3 regions of the Duffyella gerundensis genome follow, and region 1 is predicted to be linked to each of the others. Evidence: predicted binding sites of a transcription regulator. Region 1 holds the regulator's gene; each other region holds the start of a gene.
The links. The regulator PhoB, encoded in region 1, activates phosphate uptake and scavenging genes when phosphate is short. The targets are predictions, from matches to a motif close to CTGTCATAAAACTGNCNNAT.

Region 1 (3,281 bases):
AGTCGGGCGTTATGGTGGCTGAGCGCATGCTTCACGATCGCCAGCCCGAGGCCGCTGCCACCGGTTGCCCGCGATCGCGCTTTGTCGACACGATAAAAACGTTCGGTCAGCCGCGGCAGGTGCTCTGCGCTGATACCGGGTCCGTCATCGCTGACGCTGAAGCGCACGCCATCGCGCACCCGCTGCCAGCTGACGCGAATATGCGTGCCTTCTGGCGTATGGTTAACGGCGTTGTACACCAGGTTTGAAATGGCGCTGCGCAGCTGCTCATCGTTGCCGAACACCTTCAGCTCGCTGTCAAAATCAAAGCTGATGGTATGGCGGCCGCTGCTCAGTGTTTCCGCCTCGCGTTGCAGCAGGCGCAGCATAATCGGCACATCGACTTTTTCAGAGAGATCGACCACCGGCGCGGCTTCAATACGCGACAGCGTCAGCAGCTGTTTAACCAGGCTGTCCATGCGCCGCGTCTGTTCCTGCATGGTGTGCAGCGCTTTATCCCGCGAGCGTCCTGCCATGCCGGCATCGTTCATCATTTCCAGATACCCCTGCAGCACGGTAAGCGGCGTACGCAGTTCGTGACTGACGTTGGCAAAGAAATTTCGCCGCGCGCCCTCCAGCTGATGTTTCTGCGTGACGTCGCGCGCCACCAGCAGCCACTGGCCTTCGCTGTAAGGCATGACGCGAAATTCGAGGTGGCGCTGGTTGTTCATCACCAGCGTCAGCGGTTTCGCAAAATCGCGCTGGCGAATATAGCGGGAGAATTCCGGATAGCGCAGCAGGTTGAGGATATTCTGGCCATTATCTTCCGGCCAGCGCAGCCGCAGATGTTGCTGCGCCAGGCCGTTGCACCAGAAAATATTGCCCTCTTCGGTGGTCAACACCAGCGCATCGGGCAGCGACTCGGCTCCGCTGCGAAAGCGTTTGATCAGATTGCCCAACTCGCGGCGGCGGCGGCGGTTACGTAACTGCATCTGATAAAGCCCGTAAAACAGCGGTTCCCAGCTGCCGCGTCCGGTAGGCGGCGTCATGGTGCGGTCAACCCACAGCCAGTTCGAGAGCTTCATCAACTGCCAGAAATGCCAGAACAGCACGGCCAGCACCGCACACAATAAAAACCAGGCCAGACCGCCCAGCAATAAACCCAGAATAGCGGCTGGCAGAATCGCCAGCAGTAATTCCAGCAATAATCTCTTCCAGGAGAGGCGTTCCAGCACGAGTGTGACTCCGGATCAGTAGCGGGCGGAGAAACGATACCCTGTTCCACGCACGGTTTGTACCATGCGATCGTGTCCGGAGAGTTCCAGCGCCTTACGCAAACGCCGAATATGCACGTCCACGGTGCGATCTTCCACGTAGACGTTGGTGCCCCAGACGTTATTCAGCAGCTGTTCGCGGCTGTAAACCCGTTCCGGATGCGTCATGAAAAAGTGCAAGAGTTTGTATTCAGTAGGGCCCATTTCCAGCGGCGTGGTTTCTGACATCACCCGATGCGATGAAGGATCAAGGCTCAATCCCTGCATTTCAATCACCTCTTCCACCGCCATCGGTGAAATACGGCGCATTACCGCTTTGATGCGCGCCATCAGCTCTTTTGGCGAAAAAGGCTTGGTAATGTAATCGTCGGCGCCGACTTCCAGGCCACGTACCCGATCTTCCTCTTCACCGCGCGCGGTCAACATCATCACCGGAATATCCCGGGTCATCGCTTCACGCTTCAGGTGTTTAATGAACTGAATGCCGCTGCCGCCTGGCAGCATCCAGTCAAGCAGGATCAGGTCCGGCCAGGGTTCAATCAGCATATTGATCGCGCTGTCGTAATCTTCTGCTTCTATTGGTTGGTAGTCGTTCTGCTCCAGCACAAAACACAACATTTCACGAATGGGGGCTTCATCTTCGACAACCAAAATACGCTTAGCCATTATTGCTCCTGCGAATGTGACCCGGGTCACTGGGATTTGCGGCGTCATTATGCGTCAGTTTTATGACAGATTTATGAAAAAAGCACGGGGGTGCCGCACGGTTTTTAACACTTCTGTTACCGCTTTCCTTCGCCCCTTTTTATTTTCAGTCGGTATAATCGGCGGTGTCTTTTCATTGCCCGGGAATCAGCATGCGCATCATTCACACCTCCGACTGGCATTTGGGTCAGTTTTTCTACACCAAAAGCCGCGCACCGGAGCATCAGGCTTTTTTTAGCTGGCTGCTGGCGTGTGTCGAGCAGCATCAGGTGGATGCCATTGTGGTGGCGGGCGACATTTTTGATACCGGCTCGCCGCCGAGCTACGCCCGCGAACTCTACAATCGCTTTGTGGTGCAGCTGCAGGCCACCGGCTGTGAGTTGGTGGTGCTGGGTGGCAATCACGATTCCGTTGCCACCCTGAATGAGTCGCGCGAACTGCTCGCCTGCCTGAATACCCGGGTGATCGCCGCTGCCAGCGACGATCCTGCCGATCAGGTGCTGCTGCTGAAAGATCGCCAGGGTCAGCCGGGCGCGCTGCTCTGCGCCATTCCCTTTTTGCGGCCGCGTGACATTCTGCGCAGCCGCGCTGGGCAGTCCGGTCGTGAAAAACAGCAGAGCCTGCTGGAAGCGATCAGCGAGCACTATCAGCGCTGCTATCAGCAGGCGCTGACCGAACGCGAGCGCCGCGGCGATCGCCTGCCGATCGTCGCCACCGGCCATCTGACCACCGTCGGCGTGACTAAAAGTGACGCGGTCCGCGACATCTATATCGGCACGCTGGACGCCTTTCCGGCGCAGGCGTTTCCGCCCGCTGATTACATTGCACTCGGCCACATTCATCGGGCGCAGCGCATCGGCGGCAGCGAGATTATTCGTTACAGCGGCTCGCCCATTCCTTTGAGCTTTGACGAGTGCGGCAGCGAAAAAAGCGTTTTTCTGCTGGAATTCAGCGGCGATCGGCTTAATGAGATCGAGACGCTGGTGGTGCCGGTGTTTCAGCCAATGCAGATTCTGAAAGGATCGCTGGCGGAGATTGAGCAACAGCTGACCCCGTTCCGTCACGGTGACTATCCGCAACCGGTGTGGCTGGATATTGAAATCGCCACGCTGGAATACCTCAATGATGTGCAGCGTCACATTGAACAGCTCACCGCCGATCTGCCGGTTGAAGTGCTGCTGATTCGCCGCAGCCGTGAACAACGCGAGCGTCATTTCGCCAGCCATCTCAACGAAACCCTGAGCGAGCTGCAGCCCGATGAGGTCTTTGCCCGGCGTCTGGCGCAGGAGTCGCTCTCTGAGCAGCAGCAAACCACGCTGCGTC
Region 2 (3,281 bases), 230 kb from region 1:
ACATGACTGAGCAGGGGCTGCGCAACAGCGATGCGCTGGCGCTGCAACGCTACGGTTCTGTGGCGCTGAGCTATGACGAGGTTAACCCGCTGGCGTTTGCCGAGCCCACCGCACCGCATATTCTCAGTGCCGAAGAGCAACGCCCGATCACCGCTGCGCGGCTCTCAGCCGGGCTGGCGCATATTGCTGAGCAGGCTGAATGGGTGCTGGTGGAAGGCGCAGGCGGCTGGTATACGCCGCTGGCAGAGGATTTGACCTTTGCAGACTGGGTGAAGCAGGAGCAGCTACCGGTGATTCTGGTGGTCGGCATCAAGCTCGGCTGTATTAATCACGCGCTGTTGACCGCCGATGCTATCCGCGCCGCCGGGCTACCGTTTGCAGGCTGGATTGCCAACGGCGTTACGCCACCGGGCAAGCGGCATCAGGCCTATTTGCAGACGCTGCATACGCGGCTCACTGCACCCTGTCTGGGTGAAATTCCCTGGCTGACAGACAGTGCAGAGTTTGCGGAAGCGGGGCAGTGGCTGAGCCTGCCGCAGGCGTAAGCAGCATCAGACGGCCAGCCATTTATTAATGGTGAGGTCGTCGAGCTGAGCCATTTTTCCCTGTGCCACGTTACGTCCGCGGTGCAGCAGCAGGAAGTAATCTGCCACGCGGCGAATAAATGAGAGCCGCTGTTCCAGCAGCAGAATCGTCAGGCCAAAGTCGTGGTTCAGCCGGTACAGCAGGTTGCCCATCTCCTCTTCCAGCCAGGGCGACATGCCTTCGGTGGGCTCATCCAGAATCAGCAGCTTGGGTTCAAGCACCAGCGCACGCGCCAGGGCCAGCTGCTGTTGCTGTTCAATCGGCAAATCACCGCCACGCTTCTGGCGCACTGAATAGAGCGTAGGGAAGAGATCGTAAACCATGGCCGGAATAGCACGGTGGCGATCGTCCTGACCGGCCAGCAGCGCAATCAGCAGGTTATCTTCCACGCTCATCTGGGAGAAGATCTGTCGTCCCTGCGGCACGTAGCCAATCCCCATGCGTGCCCGTTTCTCCATCGGCAGCAGCAGCATATCTTCCGGCGGCGAATCTTTCTCCTGCCAGGTCATGCTGCCGCTGTTCACCGGCAGGTTACCCATAATGCAGTTAACCAGCGTGGTTTTTCCCATGCCGGGACGCCCTAAAATGCCGGTGCAGGTGCCGGGCGGCAGTTCGAGATCAACATCCCAGAGGATATGATTTGGACCGTAGAATTGATTTACCGAACGTAAACGTAGCATCAGACACCTCTCTTTCTGTTCCATGTTGAATCAGTCGCCGCTGCGTTGTGCCGTCAGGCTGCAACCTCTGCTGTCGGGCCGATTGACGCGGTTGCTGTCGCTCGTGCCAGGCTGAACCAATAGTGCAAAAACCAGGCCAATGCTGATAAGAGCGAGAAACCGACGCCAGCCCGCCTGCGCAAGGCTGAAATGGTCAGATAAATTTATCAATTACCGGCGTAAATAATTTCCTGCACTTTTGCGGTGCTCGGGTACTGACGCTGGTGGTGCAGTGCGGCAACAATATGGACTAAAAAAAGTTCGGTGCGGGGATTGACGCCACGCCGCGAATCAGTTTCAGGCCGCATGACGTATAGCATTTGGGCGGGTCACCCAGGCGAGAAAGTACAAAGAAAGACGAAAAAAAATAATTTTGCTTCTCCGGCCAGGGCGGGGGAAGATTTATACACCCCATATGGCATGGGCGCTAAAATCAGTTATCCACCATTCCTGTGGATAACCATGTGCATTAGTGTCTGAAAACATTCTACAAGCGAGAGGGGACGCGGGTTCAGCCTGAAGTGGCGGGAATCTGGCCTTTGAGAACAATGCATTTTCTTTCAATAAGTTAGTTAAAATCAAGCCCGTCTGAGCCGGTTAATATTCGCAGCCGAGGATCTGCTGTCACACTATTGACAAATGTTAAAAGTCCATCCCGTTTGGGGATAAGATTGCGCAACAACGCAGGTTGTGCGGTTATTCATCACGCCGGAATCAGGCGCAGCCACACTGCACAATGCAGTATGGATAAACACTGGTATTACATCCAGTATTTTTAACTGGAAAAATTTCAAATGGCGAGTAAAATTACTCTCCGGCTCGCGCATTTCATCTCCAGGTAACCCAGCAATGAGCAAAGTATTTAAACTTAATTCCGCTTTTAAGCCCTCCGGCGATCAGCCAGAAGCGATTCGTCGTCTGGAAGAGGGGCTGGAATCTGGTCTCGCCCACCAAACGCTGCTTGGCGTAACCGGTTCAGGTAAAACCTTTACCGTGGCAAACGTGATCGCGGATCTCAACCGCCCGGCCATGGTGCTGGCACCCAATAAAACGCTGGCGGCCCAACTCTATGGTGAGATGAAAGAGTTCTTCCCCGATAACGCCGTGGAATATTTTGTCTCCTACTACGACTATTATCAGCCGGAAGCCTATGTCCCCAGCTCCGACACCTTTATCGAGAAAGATGCCTCGGTTAACGAACACATTGAGCAGATGCGTCTCTCAGCGACCAAAGCGTTGCTGGAACGCCGCGACGTTATTGTGGTGGCCTCGGTATCGGCGATTTACGGTCTGGGCGATCCCGATCTCTATCTGAAAATGATGCTGCACCTGACGCGCGGCATGATCATCGATCAGCGCAGCATTCTGCGGCGGCTCACCGAGCTGCAATATGCGCGTAACGATCAGGCTTTCCAGCGCGGCACCTTCCGCGTGCGCGGTGAAGTTATCGACATCTTCCCGGCGGAGTCCGATGACATTGCGCTGCGCGTTGAGCTGTTTGATGAAGAGGTGGAGCGGCTGTCGCTGTTTGATCCGCTGACCGGCCAGATTGAGTCGGTGGTGCCGCGTTACACTATTTATCCTAAAACGCACTACGTGACGCCGCGTGAGCGCATTTTGCAGGCGATGGAAGATATTAAAGTTGAGCTGGCCGATCGGCGGCAAACGCTGCTGGCCAACAACAAGCTGCTGGAAGAGCAGCGTATTTCCCAGCGTACCCAGTTCGACCTCGAAATGATGAATGAACTTGGCTACTGTTCGGGCATCGAAAACTATTCGCGTTATCTCTCTGGCCGCGGACCGGGCCAGCCGCCGCCAACGCTGTTTGACTATTTGCCGGCTGACGGCCTGCTGATTGTCGATGAGTCGCACGTGACCATCCCGCAAATTGGCGGCATGTACAAAGGCGACCGGGCGCGTAAAGAGACGCTGGTGGAATATGGCTTCCGCTTGCCGTCGGCGCTGGATAACCGTCCA
Region 3 (3,281 bases), 930 kb from region 1:
ATCCAGCAGGCGCTGATCCCATTCCAGTTTGTGAATGTTGAACATCATGGTACGTGAGGCGTTGGTGTAATCGGTGATGTGCACCCGTCCCTGGGTCATTTTCCAGACCAACCAGGAATCAACGGTACCGAACAGCAGCTCGCCGCGTTTTGCGCGATCGCGCGATCCTTCTACGTGATCCAGAATCCACTTCACTTTGGTGCCGGAGAAGTACGGGTTAATTACCAGGCCGGTGGTGTGCTGGATATACTCTTCCAGACCCTCTTTTTTCAGCTTGTGGCAATAATCGGCGGTGCGCGGATCCTGCCAAACAATGGCGTTGTAGATCGGCTTGCCGGTCTCTTTGTCCCAGATGATGGTGGTTTCACGCTGGTTGGTGATACCGATTGCCGCGATTTCATCGGAGCTGATATCAGCATGCGCCAGCACTTCTACCAGCGTAGAGCTCTGCGATGCCCAGATGTCCATTGGGTCATGTTCAACCCAGCCAGCTTTCGGATAGATTTGGGTAAATTCGCGCTGTGATACGGCAACAATGTTGGCGTCATGGTCGAGCACGACGGCACGTGAACTGGTCGTGCCCTGGTCGAGTGCGACGATATATTTTTTTCTTTAGTAGTCATGTTCAGTTCCTGATGAAATAAAGGTTAAACATTACGCTTTACGCTGTTCGGTACGCGCAACCGGCTTGTCCGCTTTGTGGGGCTCTTCAATCACGCTGACGTTAACCGGCAGATGACGCGCAATCAACGAGCGATAGCCCCACGCGCCTAAACATGCGCCTACTAACGGTCCGAAGATCGGCACCAGGAAGTAAGGAATGTCACGGCCACCGGTAAAGGCCACGTTGCCCCAGCCAGCCAGCCAGGCAAACACTTTTGGTCCGAAATCACGCGCCGGGTTAAGGGCGAAGCCGGTCAGTGGACCCATCGCGCCGCCAATAATGGCAACCAGCAGACCGATCAACAGCGGTGCCAGCGGGCCACGGGGAATACCGTTGCCATCATCTGTCAGCGCCATGATCACGCCCATCAACATTGCCGTGATAACAGCTTCAATTAAGAAGGCCTGGCCAACGCTGATTTTAGGGTTAGGATAAGTAGAGAAAATACCTGCTAAATCAAGGCTTTCAACTGTACCACGAATCATGTGGTGGCTCTGTTCGTAATCAAGGAACAGGTTGTAGTAGAGTCCATAAACCAGAGCAGCGGCGCAGAATGCACCGGCCACCTGCGCGATGATATAAGGGACAACTTTGCGAGCTTCAAAATTGGCGAAGAGACATAACGCAACGGTGACCGCTGGGTTAAGGTGCGCGCCTGAAACACCGGCAGTCATATAGGCGGCCATGGAAACGGCCAGGCCCCAGATGATGCAGATTTCCCACTGCCCGAAACTGGCGCCGGCTACCTTTAGCGCCGCCACACAGCCTGCGCCAAAGAAAATAATCATTCCGGTGCCGATAAATTCGGCTATGCACTGACCTTTAAGCGTAGGTGTACCTGTCTGGCTCATAATGAAATTCCTGAAGGGGGAGGTTAAATTTTATCAATAATTGTTCTCATTCCTTGAGTCACCCAAATCTAATGTAGGGCTGTTGTAAATTTATCGTTAACGAGCATAAACGAGAAATAGCGAAATTGAAAATTGTGTCCTCTGTCATAAAAATGTTCGTTTTCGCGTCTGGTTGTGTTCTTTATGCATCATATCTTGCTGATCTTTGACTTTCGCAAACGAAACGCAACGGCCAGAGAAGGTGAAAAAGCGCCTGCCAAACGAGATAAAATTCGGCATATGCTGAAAATTGTTACAGACTACGCCCTGTAATGGATAGCTGCTGGACTTGCACTCTCGCGCTACTTACAATCGTTGCATCGTTGTTATCCGCAGAGTTTTTGTGAAATCCTGACATCTGCGGCTACCATCATCAGCGCCTTGCGATTTAGGAGAATTCATAAGATGTCATTTGAAGTGTTTGAGAAACTGGAAGCGAAAGTACAGCAGGCGATTGATACCATCACCCTGCTGCAGATGGAAATTGAAGAGCTGAAAGAGCAGAACAACACGCTGAAGCATGAAGTTCATCAGTCAGCGGGCAACAGTGAGAATCTGGTGCGTGAGAATCAGCATCTGCGTGAAGAGCAGCATGTATGGCAAGAACGCCTGCGAGCGCTGTTGGGAAAGATGGAAGAGGTTTAAGTCCTCTGAATGCATGAACGGGTGCCACGGCACCCGTTTTGCGATCGGCACTTACTCGATATCGAGCGCATCCTCAGAAAGAATAATGCCGGTGTTGTCTGCATAAAGGTGATCGCCAGAGAAAAAGGTCACGCCGCCGAAGTTAACCCGCACGTCGCTCTCGCCAATCCCTTCACCCGCCGCACCGGCAGGAATCGCAGCAATCGCCTGAATACCAATATCCAGTTCTTCCAGATCATCGACCTGACGAACGGAGCCATAAACAACCAGGCCTTCCCATTCGTTTTGCGTTGCCAGCTGAGCCAGCGCCGCATCGACCAGCGCGCGTCGCACCGAGCCGCCGCCGTCTACCAGCAGAACCCGGCCGCGGCCGTTCTCTTCCAGCAGCTCATACAACAGGCCGTTGTCCTCGAAACATTTCACTGTAGTGATCTGTCCACCGAAAGAGGTGCGGCCACCAAAGTTGGAAAAAAGCGGTTCCACCACATTCACATCTTCATGATAGATATCGCAGAGTTCGGAAGTATCATATTTCATAGGATTTTCGTCTGTTTGCCACAGGAGCGCTAAGTATATCGCTTTCGCGGAGATGTTGGCAAAATCATCAATTGTTAAATCGTTGCGGCAGGTCAATAAAGCGGACAACTTTCGCGGCGATGGAAAGCAGGGCACGCCTGCCGTACCAATAAAAAAGGAGGCCGAAGCCTCCTTTCATCATGAACAGCGTGTTACAGAATAAAGCGGCTGAGATCTTCATCAGCCACCAGCTGATCAAGATGCTTGCCGACATATTCCGCATCGATGGTCACGGAATCGCCGCTGCGATCGCTGGCGTTGTAAGAAATCTCTTCCATCAAACGCTCAAGAACGGTATGCAGGCGACGCGCACCGATGTTCTCGGTGGTTTCATTAACCTGCCATGCGGCTTCAGCGATGCGACGAATGCCGTCGTCAGTGAAGTCGATGTTAACGCCTTCGGTCGCCATCAGCGCTTTATACTGCACGGTAACCGACGCGTTTGGCTCGGTCAGGATGCGCTCGAAGTCATTGACTGTCAGCGCCTGCAGTTCAACGCGAATGGG

Region 2: a site for PhoB is predicted at 1,926-1,945, ahead of uvrB (excinuclease ABC subunit UvrB). Genes of this name have one in related genera too.
Region 3: a site for PhoB is predicted at 1,657-1,676, ahead of EM595_RS00515 (MIP/aquaporin family protein). Genes of this name have one in related genera too.

Annotation. Positions count from the first base shown of each region.
Region 1 covers NZ_LN907827.1:1,034,246-1,037,526, reverse strand. The annotation lists gene phoR (phosphate regulon sensor histidine kinase PhoR) at 1-1,214, opposite strand, end outside; gene phoB (phosphate response regulator transcription factor PhoB) at 1,230-1,919, opposite strand; gene sbcD (exonuclease subunit SbcD) at 2,111-3,281, shown strand, end outside.
Region 2 covers NZ_LN907827.1:1,261,232-1,264,512, forward strand. The annotation lists gene bioD (dethiobiotin synthase) at 1-545, shown strand, start outside; gene EM595_RS05805 (ATP-binding cassette domain-containing protein) at 552-1,265, opposite strand; gene uvrB (excinuclease ABC subunit UvrB) at 2,154-3,281, shown strand, end outside.
Region 3 covers NZ_LN907827.1:108,403-111,683, forward strand. The annotation lists gene glpK (glycerol kinase GlpK) at 1-600, opposite strand, end outside; gene EM595_RS00515 (MIP/aquaporin family protein) at 655-1,515, opposite strand; gene zapB (cell division protein ZapB) at 1,960-2,199, shown strand; gene rraA (ribonuclease E activity regulator RraA) at 2,251-2,736, opposite strand; gene hslU (ATP-dependent protease ATPase subunit HslU) at 2,928-3,281, opposite strand, start outside.